DNA from 3 places in the Oryzihumus sp. JJN4-3R genome. Region 1 is predicted to be linked to each of the others. Evidence: predicted binding sites of a transcription regulator. Region 1 holds the regulator's gene; each other region holds the start of a gene.

Region 1 (6,126 bases):
TCCTCGGGGGTCGCGAAGTAGCCGTGGTCCTTGCCGGCCTTGACGTAGGTCAGCACGACGCGGTCGATGAGCTGCTTGAGGCTCTTCTCGCGCTTGTCGGTGCCGACGGCGCCGCGGAAGTACTTCGTCGTGACGATCGTGGAGGCGTTGACCGACCAGAAGTCGGGGAACTCCACGCCGCGCTGCTCGAAGATCGTCTCGCCGGTCTTCCAGTTCTGCTGGACGACGTCGCGGTGCTCCCAGGTCACCTCGTCGTAGGGGTGGACACCAGCGGTCGTGAAGATCCGCTCGATCTTCACGCCCTTCTTCGTGCCCTTGCGCGCGGCTGCTCGTGCGCCCGTGGTCTCAGTCATCTGGTGTCCTCCCGTGACCCCATCGATGGATTTCAGTCTTCACCCGACCACCGACAGGTGGTGGGCCGTGCTGCTTACGTGCGGGGCGCGATACCGGAGCTGTCCGGCTCGGCACCCGTGGCTTCGCGCTCGGCGCGGAGCAAGGTGATGGCCGCCTCGAAGTCCTCGAGGCTGTCGAAGGCCTGGTAGACGCTGGCGAAGCGCAGGTAGGCCACCTCGTCCAGCTCGCGCAGCGGCCCGAGGATCGCCAGCCCCACCTCGTGGGCGTCGATCTCGGCGCTGCCGGCCGCGCGGATGGACTCCTCCACCTGCTGGGCCAGCAGGGCCAGGTCGTCCTCGGAGACCGGGCGGCCCTGGCAGGCCTTGCGGACGCCGACGAGCACCTTGTGGCGGCTGAACGGCTCGCTCGCGCCGGAGCGCTTGACGACGTTCAGGCTCGCCGACTCGACGGTCGTGAACCGCTTGCCGCACTCCGGGCACTGCCGGCGGCGGCGGATGGCGGTGCCGTCGTCAGCCGTCCGGCTGTCGATGACCCGCGAGTCGGTGTGGCGGCAGAAGGGGCAGTGCATGTGGGCTCCTCCCCCTTCGTTCGTGGTGCCTGCGGTGCGTGGTGCGGTGGTGCTGCGGTCCTGCTCGGTATGCCGTGTGCCTGGGGCTCGCGGCAGGTGCCTCTTGCGTCGTGATCCGGTGGTTGCACCCGGTCCCGTCCTGGCGTCCTGCTGCGTCGCCCTGTGGATGGACTTGGGGATTTCCCGTGGATGAACTGTGGGAAAGCCCCAGTCGCCTGGGGACTACATGTGGACGTCTTACAGGGGTGTAACTACTAGATGTAGGGATCATATGCCCTCTGCGGCCCAGCTCGTCACCGAATCGGCCGATGTCGATGTGATCATTTCGTTGCCGCAGGTCAGAGGCCATGGCGGGGACAAATCGGGCGTGTCAAGGGTCGGCGTGTCGCGGTTCTGTGGCCCCGGTCACAGGGCTTCGGACCCCCGGATGGCCGGTGCGGACGCCCTGTGGACCCCCACATCTGGGGGTCCGGCGGGCGCCTGTGGGGTCTCGGGGTGGGGTGTCGCTGGGTGCGCGCCGCCACTCCCCCTTGCTTCCCCGCTCTGCCGAGATTCGGTGCGCTCTGCCGAGGTTTGAACCTTGGCAGAGCGCACCGTTGTTCGGCAGAGCTCAAGTACGGCCGGCCCCCGCCGCGGTCGCCGCGTCTCCCGGCCCTGGGCCCTCGTCCTGGACCTGGGCCCTCGCCAGTGCATGCACGGTGGACCGTCGTCGCGGGGTTTCGGCGACTCATGGCGCCCGAAGTGCCGCGAGGTCGGTCGAGCGTGCACAGGACGATCGTGCCCTCTTGGCCTGGCCCAGCTCCGGCGCTCGTCTTAGCGGGCTGAGGGGTCGGCCCGCCGTGTGCAGCCTGTCCGTAGCGCGTCCTGCCGTCGTGACTGAGCGCCACGCGCACGCCGGGCTGTGGATCCACCGGAGGCGAAATGCGCCGATTCGGGCATGCTGGGCTCGGGAGCGGTGGGGGTTCCGCCAGTGGGGGCCCGCGCCGAACGATCCGACCGTGGGGACCGGGGAGGACACGTGGGGACTCAATCGACCTGGCGCTGGGCTATCGCGATCTCGGCGCTGGCGCTGACCACCGCCTGCGGAGGCCAGGCGACACCGGAGGCTTCGGGCAGCGCATCGGCGCCGTCACCGACAGCTGACCCGGCGCCCTCGACCAGCTCCCCCACCTCGTCCACACCAGCGATCGACCCCAACATCCCCGCCGCCGCCCGAGCCCACACCCCCGCCGGCGCCGAAGCCTTCGTCACGTACTACTTCGCTCAGGTCAACAAGTCGTGGGCCACACCACAGACTGGACTCTTACCCCCTCTCTGCCAACCCAGTTCTAAGAGCTGCGCCTCTTTCGAGCAGACGGCCGTCGACCTGAAGGCGAAGGATCGACGGTATGACGGCAACCCGGTCACCACAAAGCTTGTTGGAGCACTCGGCAAAGGGCCCGCTGGACAGCAGTCCGTGCTTTACGAGGGGATTCAGGAGCGCCGCAACGTAGTGGATAGCAGCGGGAGAGTAGTCAGCACGGACGCCAAGAAGAACGTGCGCTTCGAGGTCAACCTGGCTTGGCGTGATGGGGCCTGGTCGATCGCCACGATCAAGGGGATGGAGTGAGAGCCCGCGCTCGCGTTGGCTCCGCGATTCTTTGCGCGGCAATCATTGGGCTGATACCGGCCGGCTGGGCAGTGGCTGACGTCAACGGGAGTGGGAGGGCAGATGGCCTAACCGTAAGGATCACCGACCGCATCAAGGCACAGTCGCGCACTTCAAGGGATGGAGCCAGCAGTGTCCTGCCCAAGAACTACGCCTACTCGAGCGTGATTGCATGTGCCGACAACGCCCCAGGCACGGTGGCAGAACCATCGTGCAAGGCCGCGGTCGACGCCTGCGCGGGGAACACCAAGCAGCAGGGCCTAGGACCCTTGATTCGGATCTTCCGCCGAGAGGTGGACGGAATGGGCAAGCCCAAAGGGCCATGGGAGTGGTTGGGCACCAGTTGTGACCCCTCAATCGTGCCCGGGAAGCCTGTACTTGGCATGGCACAGATCATCAGCGCGTTCAGGCGCACGCCTTTCGCCAAGCCGCAGGTGCACATCCAGCCCGAGGGCAACCAGACGCTGGTCACCCTCCCCACCTACTTCGAGGTTCGCTGGCCAAGCGCCGGCTACCAACCCGGCGAGATCGACACTCCAGACCCCACCCAGATGCTCGGCCACACCGTCCGCATCCGGCCCCTCGCCGCCGGCTACACCTACGCCTTCGGCGACGGCACCCACCTCGGCCCGACAGACTCCCCCGGCGGCACCTACCCCGACGGCGACATCCGGCACACCTACGACAAGCCCGGCACCGTCACCACCCAGATCACCATCACCTACGGCGGCGAGTTCAGCATCGACGGCGGCCAGTGGATACGGATCCCCGCCACCGCCAGCGTGACCGGCCCGCCCCAAGCCCTACGCGTCCGGACGGCCCACAACCGCCTCTACAGCAACTGACGCCTTCGACCGGCGAGAACTGAGCCGTCGACCGGCACGCCCAGGAGGGTGGGAGACCACCCCCAGCCGAGCGCAGTCGGCGGGACCGCCACGGGCAGGGACCCACAGCGTCGACCACGAGTGGGCCGTCAGCTCGGGACGTCCGACCTCTCGCGGGCCAGGTGAGCCGCCATCCGCCCGATGAGCTCATAGGGAACGGGACTGCCGAGCGGGAAATGCAGCGTTCCCTTCGACGCGCGGAAGGGGACGATCTCCTCGCGGAACTCCGCGTCACCTTCGGGCACCGGATAGATGCTCACGTGGTTCTTCCACCCCGCGAAGTACACCAGGGACTTCCCACGGAGCGTGATGGTCGGGATCTGGTAGCTGATCCGCTCCCCTGCGTTCGGCACGGCGTCATGAATCGCACCGCGGATAGCCTCGAGGACGGCCTGGACCTCCACGGGGAAGCCCGCGATGTACTCATCGACATTCGCCCTCGGATCTGCCACCACGCCATCATCTGGCCAGACCGGCGCCGGAGCCACCACACGCACCCGGCATACCGGGCAATGCAGAGGCACCGGCATGAGAAGGGGCCTCACGCCGTGGCGCGAGGCCCCGAGAAACCGCCGGCCTTAGCCGACCCGCGGGATGAGCAGGCTCTGGCCGGCGTGGACGTCGCTCGTGCTCAGGTTGTTGGCCAGCTGGATCTGCACGATGCCCTCGCGGATCGGGAGCTTGGGCAGCTGGGTGGCCGCCACCTCGGACAGGGTCTGCCCGGCCGAGACGGTCACGGCGTGGTCGATCGTCACCGTGGGCACGGACGGGCCGGGGGCGAGCAGGAACGCCACCCAGCTCAGCACGCCGAGCACGGTCATGGTGATCGACAGGCGGCCGCGACGGGTGAGGCGGAGCCGCGGCGCGGGGCGGCAGTCCACCTGGTCACCCGTAGGCACCAGGCGGAGCTGGGGACGGGTCGAAGTGGGGGCCAGGTCCCAGGCAACTGCTGCGCTCATCGTGTCCTCCATGACATCAAGCGGGTCGGTCGGCTGAACGTGGAACTGTGTTCGATAGAACGTCTGTACGGATTTGTAGCACGAGCATCGGACGAATGGGAAGTGATTGGTCGAACAAACGTTTGAAATTTGTGTTCGACCCCACTACGCTTCGTTCATGTCAGGGAGCAAAACACCGACCTCTGACAGACCACCCACAGGTGCCGGACAAGGGGATGAGATGGCCGAGATCCACGAGATGCCCGACCGCGACAAGGGCGACACCCTGACCGCGCGGCAACGGCGCGTCCTCGAGATCATCCGCAACTCCGTGGACCGTCGCGGCTACCCACCCAGCCTGCGCGAGATCGGCGAGGCCGTCGGGCTGGCCAGCCCCAGCAGCGTCGCGCACCAGCTGTCCATGCTCGAGCGCAAGGGCTACCTGCGCCGCGACCCCAACCGCCCCCGCGCCATCGAGGTCGTCTCCCCTGACACCGGCGCCGAGGACAAGGGCTACCGCGCCGGCGACCAGCGCGAGGGCACCGTCGACGCCACCGGCAGCGGCGATGCGCACCCCGCCGCGTCCTACGTCCCGGTCGTCGGCCGCATCGCCGCCGGTGGGCCGATCCTGGCCGAGCAGGTCGTCGAGGACGTCTTCCCGATGCCCAAGCAGATCGTCGGCGAGGGCCAGCTCTTCCTGCTCAAGGTCGTCGGTGACTCGATGGTCGACGTCGCGATCTGCGACGGCGACTGGGTCGTCGTGCGCCAGCAGCCCAACGCCGAGAACGGCGACATCGTCGCAGCCATGCTCGACAACGAGGCCACGGTCAAGACGTTCAAGCGCAAGGACGGCCACGTCTGGCTGATGCCGCACAACGAGGCCTACCAGCCGATCGACGGCGACGAGGCCACCATCCTGGGCAAGGTCACCGCGGTCCTGCGCCGGGTCTGACCTCCGAGGGGTCAACCCCTCCACCTGTATGCCGTGTGGCCGGCCCTTCGGGGCCGGCCACCGCTGCATAGAGGCACCGTCGCGACCTGCCTTCGCTCGGCCCCGGCTTTGTCCGACGGTCGCGACGCTCCAGCGTGCCCGCGGTCGCGCACTCTGAGACCAGATCCAGCGCGGGCGACGACGTAGGCCAAACAGCCGACGGCTCTGACCCCACGCATGCCTAGCCTCGCATCGGCACCCCAGCCACCCGTCACGAGAGGTAGAGACATGCCCGAGTTCATGGACGTCCACACCGGGATGAAGGGGATCAGCCCGGAGGCCTTGGCCGAGGCACACAACGCTGACCTGGCCATCGAGGGCGAGGAAGGCGTGCACTTCAAGCACGCGTGGGCCGACCCCGAGAGCGGCATGGTCTACTGCCTGTCCGAGGCCCCCTCGGCCGATGCGGTGCGCAGGATCCACGAGCGGACCGGCCACCCGGCCGCCGAGATCCACCCGGTGCCGGTCCAGGCCTGAGATCCCAGGTCGCCAGCGCGCCCCACTGGTGCCGTCGGGCATCCGTGTGGCGCGCTCGCGCCGCGCCACATCGATCCGGCGCGGCACACGAATGCGGCACGGCCTACGGTAGGAGAACCCGCCTCAGGACGGCGAGGGGGCGCGATACCGGCTGACCCCGACCCGGCCGGCAAGCTCGGTGAGGGTCGCCCCCAGGGCCGCGTCGAGCCGGATCGTCGCCTCACCGTCGCCCCGGCTGTGACCCCGGGTCACGATCGCCACGGGGA
Region 2 (6,126 bases), 1.1 Mb from region 1:
ACGTCGGCCCGGACGCGGGGAGGGCCCGCGAGCTGCGGACCCAGCTCGCCGTCGCGGCGGCCAGGGGCGGCGGTCGCGACACCGGACCGCACGTGGAGGGCCGGGCCTACGCGATCACGGTCGAGGGCGACGAGGCCGAGATCGAGAACCTCGTCGAGCTCTACCCGGTGGCCCGCATCAAGCTGATCGTCCTGCTCGACGCGCTCGCCCAGCTCGAGGCGTGGCTGGCCGAGAACCTGCACCGGCGGCCGCTGCGCTGGTGAGGCCGACTGGTTCGCCCGGGCCGGTTCGCCCGGGCCGGTGAGGCCGGGCTGGTTCGCCCGGGCCGGTGAGGCCGGTCCGGTGAGCCGTCAGCCGGCGGTCTGCCCAGCGGTGCTGTCGGCTGTGCTGTCAGCAGTGTCGAGGAACAGCCAGACGTCCGGGGGCAGCCAGGCCTTGTCCGGCACCGGCCGGAGCTCCTCTCGGAAGGCCGACCCGACGGCCTCGGTGGCGACCCGGCGCCAGAAGCGCGCGGCCTTGGGGTTCTCCTCCTGGAAGGCGATCTGCCACGGGCCCGGGTGGCGGCGGAGCAGCTCGCGGGCGACGGCGTGCCCCACGCCGTGCCGCCGGAACCGGCGGATGACGAAGAACTCGCCCAGGATGCGGGGCGGTTCGACCAGGCCTCGAATCAGGGCGAAGCCCGCCACCACGCCGTCGTGACGGACCAGGTAGGCGCGGCGGTCGGGGTCGGGGACCTCAGGCAGGTAGTCGGGCAGGCGGGTGCGGAACCGGCCGTCCTCGTCGGGCAGGGCGTCACGGAACTCCGAGAGGTCGTGGCGGTAGAGCTGGTCCAGCCGCTCCATCAGCTCATGCTGGTCGGCAGTGACGGGGTGCAGGGTCGTCTCGGCAGCCATTCCTCGAATCCTGCCCCGGCGCAGGCGTCCTGCCCACCCGGACACGCGGCGACGCTCCGTCATCACCCGGCGATGGGCCCGCGTGGGGGCTGCGGAGGCCAGGTTGTGGCCGAGGCCTGATGTGGAGCTGGGGTGCCCGCGGAGGCCGGGTGCCCGCGGAGGCGGGCACCCGGCATACCGGCTGGTGGCTCAGGCGGTGAAGGTGGCGGTGAAGCCCTCGCCGCGGTTCGGCACGACGAAGCTGCCGTCCTCCGCGGCGACCGGCGTGCCGTCGACATCGAGCGTCGCCGGCTCGGCGCCGTGGACGACGACCTGGAACGCCTCGCGGGCGAACTCGGGGTAGCCGTCGCCCTCGACGGTCGCCTCCACGGTGACCGAGTCGCCCGCGCGTGTGAGGCTGAATGTCGTGCGGTAGCAGGCCCCCTCGCGAGCTGCGAAGGTCAGGCCGTCGTCCTCGACGAGGGTCGAGGTGTGGGTGCCGTCGGCCTGCGGGACGAAGACGTGCAGCTGGACGACCTGCGGGTGGTGACCGTCCGTGGAGTCCGGCGCCTCGGCCCACATGGGGATGACCGCGCCGCCGCGGGCGTAGATCGGGATGCGGTCCATCGGGGTCGGGGCGACGACGAAGCGGGCACCGCCGAGGACCTCGCCGGTGTGCCAGTCGTGCCAGTCGCCGGCCGGGAGGTAGACCTGCCGCGACGTGGCGGCGGCCTCGGTGACCGGGGCGACGAGCAGGTCGGTGCCGAAGAGGTACTGGTCGTCGATGTCGCGCACCGTGGCGTCGTACTGGTGGTCGAAGACCAGCGGGCGCTGCACCGGCTCACCGGTCTCGGAGGCGCGGATGAACGCGGCGTAGATGTAGGGCAGCAGGCGGTAGCGCAGCCGGACGGCCTCGCGGACGATGTCCTGCACCGCATCGCCGAACGCCCAGGCGTACTGGTCGACGTTGCCGATCTCGGAGTGGTTGCGGCAGAACGGTGTCAGCGTGCCGTACTGCATCCAGCGCAGGAACAGTTCGGCGTTGGAGTTGCCGGCGAAGCCGCCGATGTCGGCGCCGACGAACGCCTGCCCGGAGATGCCGAAGCCGGAGCCCATCGAGATGCCGAGCTGGAGGTGGTCCCAGCGGGAGAAGTTGTCGCCCATCCAGTTGGCGGCATAGCGCTGGATGCCGGCGAAGCCCGCCCTCGACAGGATGAACGTGCGCTGCTCGGGCATCGCCTTGAGCAGGCCCTCGGTCGTGCCCATGGCCATGAGCAGGGCGTACTGGTTGTGGTACCGCTCGTGCGAGTGCTTCCCGTTGCCGAACCGCATGGTGTTGGCGCGGATCGCGCCGGTGGCCGGCTCGTTCATGTCGTTCCAGATGCCGGCCAGTCCGGACTGCACGTGGGCGGCATTGAGCTCGCCCCACCACGCGCGGGCCTCCTCGGTGACGAAGTCGGGGAAGGCGGTGTTGCCCGGCCAGACCTGCCCGATGTAGGTGTCACCGCCCTCGGTCTTGCAGAAGACGTCACGCTCGAGGCCCTGGTCGAAGACCTCGTAGCCGGGGTCGAACTTCACGCCCGGGTCGATGATCGTGATGACCCGGAAACCCTGCTGCTTCAAGCGTTCCAGCATCCCGGGGGCGTCCGGGAAGCGCTCGGTGTTCCAGGTGAAGACGCGGTAGCCGTCCATGTACTCGATGTCGAGCCACAAGGCGTCGCAGGGGATCTCGTTGTCGCGGTGACGCTGCCCGATGGCCTCGACGGCCTCCTGGCTGTAGTCGAACCAGCGGCACTGGTGGTAGCCCAGCGACCACAGCGGCGGGGGAGCGGTGCGACCGGTCAGCCAGGTGTAGTCGCGCAGGATCGCCGGCATGTCGGGGCCGGCGAAGATGTACTCGGTGTACTGCCCGCCGGCGAAGCTGATGCGGTACTCGTCCTTGGCCTCGAACTCATAGGTGCCGCGGTAGCCGTTGTCGACGAACGAGGCCGCCATCGTCCCGGCCGGGTAGGTCTGGTGGTAGAAGAACGGGATCGAGACGTAGAACGGGTCGAACTCGACGCTGGTGCGGTCGCCGCGCGGGTCGCCGGGCGCCTTGCCTGCGGTGAACTCGGCCGTCTCGTGCTCGTTGAGGACGTCGGTGTTCCAGAGGGTGAAGTCGCGGCCCTTGCGGTTGTGCCGGCCGCTCTTCTCGCCGAGGCCGAAGACCGCGTCCTCCTGACGGCACCGGCGGCGCACCGTGAACGAGTCGTTGAGCGTGGCGTAGGCCCAGTAGCGGCCCTGCTCGTCGGCGGCGGTCTCGACGACCGGCGTCCCGTCGGTGCGGTGCACGTCGAGGCGGAACGGGTCCAGCCACAGGGAGACGACCATGGTGTCGGTGACGAGCCGCACCCGGTCCTCGTCGCGCTCGACTCGGAAGTCGACCTGCTGCTCCAGGGGGTCGACGCATACCGCGAAAGTCGGCTCCTCGTCGAACACGCCACCGCGGCTGATCTTGACGCGCACGACGTCGGGGCGCACGACGTCCACCCGCAGCTGCTCGCGGTGGAGCTCGGCGAGCAGGCCGCGCCCGGTCTCGGCGACGGAGTCGACCCGCTCGAAGCGGATGAAGTGGTCGGTCTGCAGCACGGGTGGTCACCTTCCGAGGGGACGTGATGAGGCTGGGTATCGCGGTCGGTCGGGTGACCATGCTGCCGCACCTGCCCCGGGGCGCGCCCGGGTGGTTGCGCCGCCTCGCGCGGCCAACCCATGGGTGCTCGCCTGAGGAGGCTGGTGTGAGCTCAGCGGCGCTGAGCAAATGAGTTCCGGTGCCGCGCAGGCGTCGCCGATTCGCGGCTTCGGCCCGTGGCGGGCACTGCCCGTGATGTGGCCGATGTCGACTGGTGACCTCCGCTATGGCGGTCCCGGCGCTGCCCCGGGCCCAGGGCGAGTGGTGTGGATGAACCGGGCGGCCTGTCGGTGGTCGAATGTATGTTCGAATCATGCACCAGAGGGATCGTCGTCAGGGAGCCGCGGCCAGCGGTTCCGGTGGCGTGCCCGCGGTGTCGTTCGGCGACCGGATGGCCGCCGTGGAGGGGGCCGAGTCAACCCTGGCCGGGCTTGAGGACGTGCTGCACCAGTGCCAGGGAGTTGACCTCGGTCGGGCGTTCGGCAGTCTGGATGCGCTGTCTCGTCGGGTGGAGGCCGCCAAGGTCGCGGTGCTGGGTGAGGCGCTGGAGCGGGGCGAGGTGGCCGCGTCGTGTGCGTCGGCGTCGGCGTGGGTGTTGGAGTGGGCGCCGTCCTACCGGTGTGGCGGGGCGAGGGACCTGGTCACGGTGGCCACGGCGTGCACGGGGCGGCCGGTCGTGGCGGGTCAGGTGATCGACCACGGGAGTGTGCGGCGGCTGCGCTCGTGCGTGCTGTCCGGGCGGGTCGGGGTGCGTGGGGCGGCGGTGGCGCTGGCGGAGATGCACAAGCTGGCGCCGCGGTTGACCCCGGAGGCGGTCCCGACGGTGTGGGAGGGGTTCCTTCACCTGGCGGCGACCGAGGGGCCGTCGGGGGTGCGGGGGTTGCGGGAGCGGCTCATCGCCGAGCACGGCCGGGACGGTGAGTTCCAGGTCCGCCAGGACCGGCTCAAGCACGGGGTGTCCCTGTCGGCGGGGCGGGCCGATGACGGGATGGTGGAGTACCTGCTGCGGCTGGACCCCGAGGGGGCGTCGGTGTTGGAGGCGGCGATCGGGCCGCTGTCCGCGCCGCAACCGGCGGACGGGGTCAGCGACTTGCGGAGCTCGGACCAGCGGCGCGGGGATGCGCTGGTGACGGTGTGCCGGCGCTCGGCGGCCGCGGGCCAGGACCTGCCGGCCCAGCCCAAGTCGCTGCTGTACCTGACCATGAGCTTCGACGACCTCAGGGACGCGTGCGGGGCCGGGACCGTGCTCGGGAACGGGGCGCTGCTGGCCCCGGAGACGGTCCGCCGGATCGCCTGCGACGCCGGCGTCATCCCGGTGGTGCTGGGCACCGACGGGGAGATCCTGGACGTGGGAAGGACCCGGAGGTTGTTCACCCCGGCGCAGCTGAGGTACCTGTGGCTGCGCGACAAGGGCTGCACCATCCCCGGCTGCAACGCCCCGCCGTGGTGGTGCGACGGGCACCACGTCATCCATTGGGTCGACGGTGGACCGACCGACCGGCTCAACGCCGCCCTGTTGTGCGGGCGACACCACACCCTGGCGCATCAGAAGGGCTGGACCGCCACGGTCACCGACGCCGGCGTGACCTGGCACCTCTAGGGCGCCTGCCCCACACCCGATCGGCAACGACCGGGTTAGCGGCATGTCCGAACACGCTCCACAACCAGGGCCCGGTCCTTGTCGGGCAGCCCACCGAGCTCTGGAGCTGACGCCTCAATCTCAGAGCCCGTACCCTCGGCGGCTTCCTTCGCGGGCTCAGCTGGCCCGGCGCGCTGCGGGGGCACCCCCAGGGGGAGCCGGACAAAGGGGTGCGCGGACCCATCCCGGTGCTGGCGCGCGCAGCCCACAGGGACCTTGTCCTCTGCGTGCGGACGGCCGGTCGCTCCTAGCGTGAGGCGGTGGGTCCGCAGCGCCTGAGCGCACACCTCCCGCGACCCGACCGGAGGTCACGGTCGTTGGGACGGTCGCGCCCGCACGTCGAGGACTGGAGTGATGCCCACGTCATCGTCACGGGCGGCTCGAGCGGGATCGGCCGAGCCTTCGTCAGACAGGTCGTCGGCCGTGGGGCACGCGTCTCCGTGCTTGCCCTCCCCGATGACGACCTGGCTGGGACCGGCGCGGAGCTGGCCGCGGCGGGCGCGGCATACGAGGTGGTGGGGGTGGATGTCACGGACGCGGGCGGGGTGGCGGCCGCGGTCAGCCGGGTCACCGGGGTGCTGGGGCCGTGCGACGTGCTGCTCACGAGCGCGGGCATCGCGCACCCGGGCTACTTCGAGCGCCTCGACGACGCCATCTTCCGGCGCACGATGGAGGTCGACTACTTCGGCACCCTCCATGCGATGCGCGCCGTGGTCCCCACGATGATCGCGCGGGGGAGGGGAAGCGTGGTCGGCATCTCCTCGACGGCCGGGCTCATCGGGGTGTTCGGCTACACGGCTTACACACCACCGAAGTTCGCCGTCCGCGGGCTGCTGGAGGTGCTGCGGGTCGAGCTGCGCCCGTACGGCATCCACGTCGGGTGCGTCTGCCCGCCGGACACCGACACCCCGCAGCTGGCCTACGAGAACCAGTTCAAGCCCGCCGAG
Region 3 (6,126 bases), 250 kb from region 1:
TAGTCCTGCGGGTCCATCGGGTGTCCGCCGACGCGGCCCGGCACGCTGTAGGACTGCTCCACCACGAGCATGACGGCCTGGCCACGGCGAGCGCATTGCCACGCAGCCTCGATGCCACTGGCCAGAAAGCGGGTGCCCCCAGCTTCCGCGCGACGCACCAACGCCAGGGCGTCGGTCTGCCGTGCGAGGAGGTAGCGCTCCAGGGCCACCGCGGACCGGCGCAGCAGCTCGTCTTGGGTCTGGGCGTATGCGGTGTCGATCATGCCCGCGAGGCGGTAGCAGTGGCTCGACCTCCTGGCGAAGAGGTCGATCAGCCGGGGCGTCCCCGCGATGACCAAGGGGGACGGGAACGTGGCCCGCTGCCGGGCGAGCTCAGCCTCGACGTCGCCCAGGAAGGCGTCCATGGTCAGGCGGGAGAGCTCCTCAGGGTCCGTGGGGTCCACCGCGGTGGACGCTTGGTCGCCCACGTGCACGGTCGAACGAAGCACCAGGGTGTGCTGCTGCGCCTCGTAGACATGGGCGCAGCTGGGATACAGCGTGAGGAGCAGGTGCGGCGGGGTCCGGTGCAGCGCCGCGACCAGTTCCCGGGTGGCAAACGTGGACTCCACGACCACGCGCCGTGTGCTGGTCTGGGGTAGCCGGAACGACCGCCGGACGGCTTTGGAGGCGTACAGGGCAAGGGCATGGCCAGTCCGCCCGGTGGTCGCGGACGCCGCGAGCTCGCGTAGGGCGGAGATGACCGGCCCCACGTTGGTCAGGCCGGTAGCCCTGAGTATCTGCTCGGCCTGCTGGACAAGGACGTCGAGCTCCTCCTGGTCCGAGGGGGTCATTCGTGCAGCCGGCTTGGTGGGCAACGTGATGGTGACACAGGGGAAGCCGGTGCTGATGGTCAGCTGGGCGACGTCGGACCAGCGCAGGGCGCGCGGTTGCGGAGACGCCGGGGCGTGGTTGGTGGCAGTGGTCATCGGGAGTGCTCCCTTTCGGTCGCGGGCTGGGCAGGAGGGGTGCGGTGGTGCAGGTGGTGCAGGCTGCGTTTGGGCGTGTGCGTCCACGAGGGTTGGAGCGCGGGAAGTCATGACGTCGGCCTCGCCGGTTCCCGGGTGGCGCGAAGGCTGGCGACGACCGCCACGCCCACACAGGCGGCAATGACGGCCAGGGAGAGAGCGACCGGCACCTTCCACAGGTCGATGACCAGCATCTTGACGCCGACGAATACCAGGACCGCGGCGAGTCCGGTCTTCAGGTACACGAACCGATGCATGAGCTCGGCCAGCAGGAAGTACAGGGCGCGCAGCCCGAGGATCGCGAATGCGTTGCTGGTGAAGACGAGGAAGGGTGACTCGGTGACGGCGAAGATCGCCGGGATCGAGTCGACAGCGAAGATGATGTCGGTGACCTCGACGAACACCAGGACGGTGAACAGCGGGGTGGCCAGCAGTCGCCCACCGCGGCGCACCCAGAACCGCCTCCCGTCGTACTCGCTGGTGCTCGGCACGACCCGCCGCACCAGCCGCAGGACCGGGTTGCCGCTCGGGTCGAACTCGGCATTGCGGTGCCGGTACATGCGCCATCCCGTGAAGAGGAGAAAGGCGCCGAAGACGTAGAGCAACCAGTGGAAGCGATCAAGCAGTGCCGCACCGCCGGCGATGAAGCCGGCGCGCATCACCAAGGCGCCGATCACCCCGTAGAAGAGGACGCGGTGCTGCAGCTCGCGGGGGACCGCGAAGTAGCCGAAGATCAGGGCGAAGATGAAGACGTTGTCAACCGCCAGGCTCTTCTCGATGAGGTAGCCGGCGAGGTACTCGCTACCTGCCTGCGCACCGAGCGTGGCCCAGACGACGCCGCCGAAGAGGAGGCCCAGTCCTACCCAGACCGCGGACCAGGTTGCCGCCTCCCGTGCGGAGATGACGTGGTCCTTGCGATGCGCCAGGAGGTCGATGACCAGCATGGCGACGATGACCGTCAGGACCACGAGCCACGCCCAAAGGGGGACGACCATGACAGACTCCAGTGAATCGAGGATTCACGGAGGTCTTTCCCGGTCGACGCGACCACATGTGGTCGGGACCAGCGGCGCCGGGGCCGGTATTGACCGACCCGTCCTGACGACGACGCTCAGGGGGATACTCCCCATCCGTTCTCTTCACTATCAGCGAAATGGATTTCGTATGTCAAGGGTTCGGGGCAGATGTGCCCGGACGTCCGGCGTGCGCCTGCCGGGGACGCCAAGGCGGCGGCCGTGAGCGGCGCGTTCGGCGCGACCCCGGGGAGTGCTCTGCCCTGTCCCTGCCGGTGTGGAGTGGCGTATGCCGCGTGCTGCCGTCCGCTGCACGACGGCGAGCGGTCGGCGCTCACCGCCGAGGAGCTGATGCGCTCGCGGTACGCGGCCTTCGTCGTGGGAGCTGGTGACTACCTGGTGCGGACGTGGCACCCGGCTCACCGACCGGTGGACCTCGACCTGGACCCGGAGATGGTGTGGGCCGGGCTCGAGGTCCTCGACACGCGCGCCGGCGGCCCCGACGACGACCAGGGTGAGGTGGAGTTCCGGGCCTCGTGGCGGCATGGTCGCGACCGCGGGGTGCTCCACGAGCGAAGCCGGTTCACCCGCCGTGCCGGCCGGTGGGTCTATGTCGAGGGCGACCTCAGGGACTGACCACCGTTGAGGGGTTGTCCGGGCATACCTCTATCTCGGTCGGCGCAGTGTGTGATCCGGCCGGCCCGGCCCGGCCCGGCCCGGGAGGTGGTGGTGGGCGGTGGGCGAGGGGCGGTCCAGGGCGAGAGGGCTCGGTCTTGGGGGCCCCGGTCAGGCATGCCTCTGACCCGGTCGTCTCCGGCCGGGTGCGGGGCGGGGTCGTCAGAGGTGCCAGGTCACCCCGGCGTCGGTGACCGTGGCGGTCAACCCTCGCTGGTGCACGATCGTGTGGTGCCGCCCGCAGAGCAGGGCGGCGTTGAGCCGGTCGGTGGGTCCGCCGTCGGCCCAGTGCGTGACGTGGTGCCCGTCGCACCACCACGGCGGGACCGTGCACCCCGGGATCGTGCACCCCTTGTCGCGCAGCCACAGGTACCTCAGCTGCGCCGGGGTGAACAGGCGTCTTGTGCGGCCCAGGTCGAGAATCTCCCCGTCGGTGCCCAGCACCACCGGGATGATCCCGGCGTCGCAGGCGATCCGGCGGACCGTCTCCGGGCCGAGCAGGGTCCCGTCGCCCAGCACCGTCCCGGCCCCACAGGCGTCCCGCAGCTTCTCGTGGTCCATCGTCACGTAGACCATGGCCTTGGGCTGGGCCGAGAGCTCCTCCCCGGCCGCGGCCGATCGCCGGCACACCTCGACCAGCGCGTCCCCGCGCCGCTGGTCGCTGCTGCGCAGATCCGAGACACCCTCGGCGGGTTGCGGGGCGGACAACGGCCCGATCGCCGCCTCCAGCACACTCGCCCCCTCGGGGTCCAGACGCAGGAGGTACTCCACCATCCCGTCATCACCGCGGGGCTGGGACAGGCTCACCCCGTGCTTGAGCCGGTCCTGCCGCACCTGGAACTCCTGGTCGCGGCCGTAGGTGGCGATGATCTGCTCCCGCAACGCCCGGACCTCCCGCGGACCGCCGGTTTCAGCCACATGCAGGAAGCCCTCCCACACCGTCGGGACCGCCGCCGGCGTCAGGCGCGGCGCGAGCTTGTGCATCTCGGCCAGCGCGACCGCCGCCGCCCGCACCCCGACCCGCCCGGACAGCACGCACGACCGCAGCCGCCGCGCGCTGCCGTGGTCGAGCACCTGACCGGCCGCGACCGGCCGCCCGGCGCACGCGGTGGCCACCGTGACCAGGTCCCTGACCCCACCGGACCGATACGAGGGCGCCCACTCCAGCACCCATGCCGTCGCCGACGCGCACGACGAGACCACCTCGCCCCGCTCCACCGCCTCACCCAACACCGCGACCTGCCCGGCCCGGGCACCGCGGACCAGCTCGTCCAGCTCACCGAACAGGGCCCCCAGCTCGGCGCCCGCCACCTCATGCGTCACCGCCTCCAGCCCGGTCAAGGCCACGACCGCGGCTCGCAGGCATTCCCGCCGACCCGCCATTGACAGTGAGGCGGGCACGCCACCGGAACCGCTGGCCGCAGCCCCCTGATGACGATCCCCCTGGTGCATGATTCGAACATATATTCGACCACTGGCAGGCCGCATCGCCCCAAACTGGCTGGCACAGCCGGTGGCGTCCACCATCCCGTTCCGGCTGTCCCTGTGCCTCTGCGACTGGCGTGCACGGTGCCGGCCTAGGTCGGGCCGCGGGCCTGCTCCAGCTAGCGGTCACCCTGGACGGGCAGGAGCCGCTCGGTGAGGTGCTCCTCTTCGGCACGGAGGAGCCGGGGACCTGCGAGCCCGCGTACGCGGTGGGACACGAGCACCGGGGCCGGGCGCTGGCAGCACGCTCCGTCCGGGCCGTGCTCCCGGTGGCGCGTGCCGCGGGCTACGCCGACGCCGGCTGCGCATCGCGGAGGACAACCTGGCGAGCGCGCTGGTGGCCGCTGCGGCGGGGTTCACGCTGACAGACGAGCCGCTGCTGCCGCGGGAGCGCAAAGGTTACGTCCTGTCCATGGCCACCTGGCGTTGCCACCTCTGCGAGTCATGCCAGCGCTCCGAGGCACGCGAGTTCGCCTCCATACGTGAGCTCTCCCAGCCACCAGCACTCTCCGCGCCACGCGAGCGCTTCCGGCAACTGCAGGTGCCCCAGCCGCCTGAACCGCCTCCGGGCACCTGAGCGGGGAGAAGGACCGCACGCCTCCCCAGCGCCTACCGGATGACCCTCACGTCTGCCGTGGGCGAGGCCACTGCGATCCGGAAGGCCGGTAACCGCGACGACGCGCACCGGCTCGCGTGGGCTGGAGGTGGCGACAGTGCCGCGGAGGTGACGACACGGCATACCGTGTGGGGGAGTGGTGCCGCGCGGGACCGAGGTGAGGGGAGCGGGCATGGCGACCCAGGAGGACGTGCGGCGCATCGCGCTGGCGCTGCCGGAGGCGACGGAGGGCGACGGCTTCTCGTTCGCGGGGGCCGGCAAGGGGTTCGTCTGGCTGTGGCGGGAGCGGATCGACCCGAAGAAGCCGAAGGTGCCCAACCCGGGTGTGATCGTCGTGCGCGTCGCCGACCTCGGGGAGAAGGAGGCGTTGCTCGCCTCCGACCCGGCGGTCTTCTTCACGACCGACCACTACAACGGGTACAGGGCCGTGCTGGTGCGGCTCGACGCGATCGGCCCGTCGGAGCTGGAGGAGGTCATCACCGACTCGTGGCGCACCGAGGCGGCGCAGGCGCTGCTGGCGGAGGTCGACGCCGAGGTGGAGGGCGGTTAACCGGTTCGGGGGAGGGGCGGGGGAGTCCGTAGGATGGGCGGGCATCCCGCACACCCTCAAGCTAAGGACATCACCGTGCTTCGCACTCACGAGGCCGGCACGCTGCGTGCCGACCACGCCGGTCAGACCGTCACGCTCACGGGCTGGGTCGCCCGTCGGCGCGATCACGGTGGCGTGGCGTTCCTCGATGTGCGCGACGCGTCCGGCGTCTCCCAGGTGGTCGTCCGCGACGAGGTGCTGGCCGAGGCCGAGGCGCACCACCTGCGCAACGAGTTCGTCGTCAAGGTGACCGGTGAGGTGCGCCAGCGCCCCGAGGGCAACGCCAACGCCGACCTGCCCACCGGCGAGATCGAGGTCGTGGCCTCCACGGTCGAGGTGCTCAGCGAGTCCGCGCCGCTGCCGTTCCAGATCGACGAGCGCGTCACCGTCGGCGAGGAGGCGCGCCTCAAGCACCGCTACCTCGACCTGCGTCGCCCCGGCCCGGGCGCCGCGATCCGCCTGCGCAGCAAGGTCAACCAGGCCGCCCGCACGGTCCTGGCCGAGCGCGACTTCGTCGAGATCGAGACGCCGACGCTGACCCGTTCCACCCCCGAGGGCGCCCGCGACTTCCTCGTGCCGGCCCGTCTCCAGCCGGGCAGCTGGTACGCCCTGCCGCAGAGCCCCCAGCTGTTCAAGCAGCTGCTCATGGTCGCCGGCATGGAGCGCTACTACCAGATCGCGCGCTGCTACCGCGACGAGGACTTCCGCGCCGACCGCCAGCCGGAGTTCACCCAGCTCGACATC

What was found. The regulator LexA, encoded in region 1, represses DNA repair genes until DNA is damaged. The targets are predictions, from matches to a motif close to TCGAACANNTGTTCGA.
Region 2: a site for LexA is predicted at 3,835-3,850, ahead of AC3ANM_RS19500 (HNH endonuclease signature motif containing protein). Genes of this name have one in related genera too.
Region 3: a site for LexA is predicted at 4,148-4,163, ahead of AC3ANM_RS03900 (HNH endonuclease signature motif containing protein). Genes of this name have one in related genera too.

The regions. Positions count from the first base shown of each region.
Region 1 is NZ_CM173229.1:1,111,407-1,117,532, forward strand. It holds gene AC3ANM_RS04930 (vitamin B12-dependent ribonucleotide reductase) at 1-353, opposite strand, end outside; gene nrdR (transcriptional regulator NrdR) at 428-922, opposite strand; gene AC3ANM_RS04940 (DUF6318 family protein) at 1,941-2,531, shown strand; gene AC3ANM_RS04945 (hypothetical protein) at 2,954-3,415, shown strand; gene AC3ANM_RS04950 (iron chaperone) at 3,544-3,906, opposite strand; gene AC3ANM_RS04955 (LysM peptidoglycan-binding domain-containing protein) at 4,033-4,413, opposite strand; gene lexA (transcriptional repressor LexA) at 4,634-5,344, shown strand; gene AC3ANM_RS04965 (SCO4226 family nickel-binding protein) at 5,612-5,860, shown strand; gene AC3ANM_RS04970 (NAD-dependent protein deacetylase) at 5,984-6,126, opposite strand, start outside.
Region 2 is NZ_CM173229.1:4,086,041-4,092,166, forward strand. It holds gene AC3ANM_RS19485 (hypothetical protein) at 1-263, shown strand, start outside; gene AC3ANM_RS19490 (GNAT family N-acetyltransferase) at 351-893, opposite strand; gene AC3ANM_RS19495 (glycoside hydrolase family 31 protein) at 1,083-3,500, opposite strand; gene AC3ANM_RS19500 (HNH endonuclease signature motif containing protein) at 3,854-5,140, shown strand; gene AC3ANM_RS19505 (SDR family oxidoreductase) at 5,497-6,126, shown strand, end outside.
Region 3 is NZ_CM173229.1:857,661-863,786, reverse strand. It holds gene AC3ANM_RS03915 (baeRF3 domain-containing protein) at 1-965, opposite strand, end outside; gene AC3ANM_RS03910 (TerC family protein) at 1,073-1,999, opposite strand; gene AC3ANM_RS03905 (YchJ family protein) at 2,300-2,653, shown strand; gene AC3ANM_RS03900 (HNH endonuclease signature motif containing protein) at 2,855-4,015, opposite strand; gene AC3ANM_RS03895 (MmcQ/YjbR family DNA-binding protein) at 4,966-5,343, shown strand; gene aspS (aspartate--tRNA ligase) at 5,419-6,126, shown strand, end outside.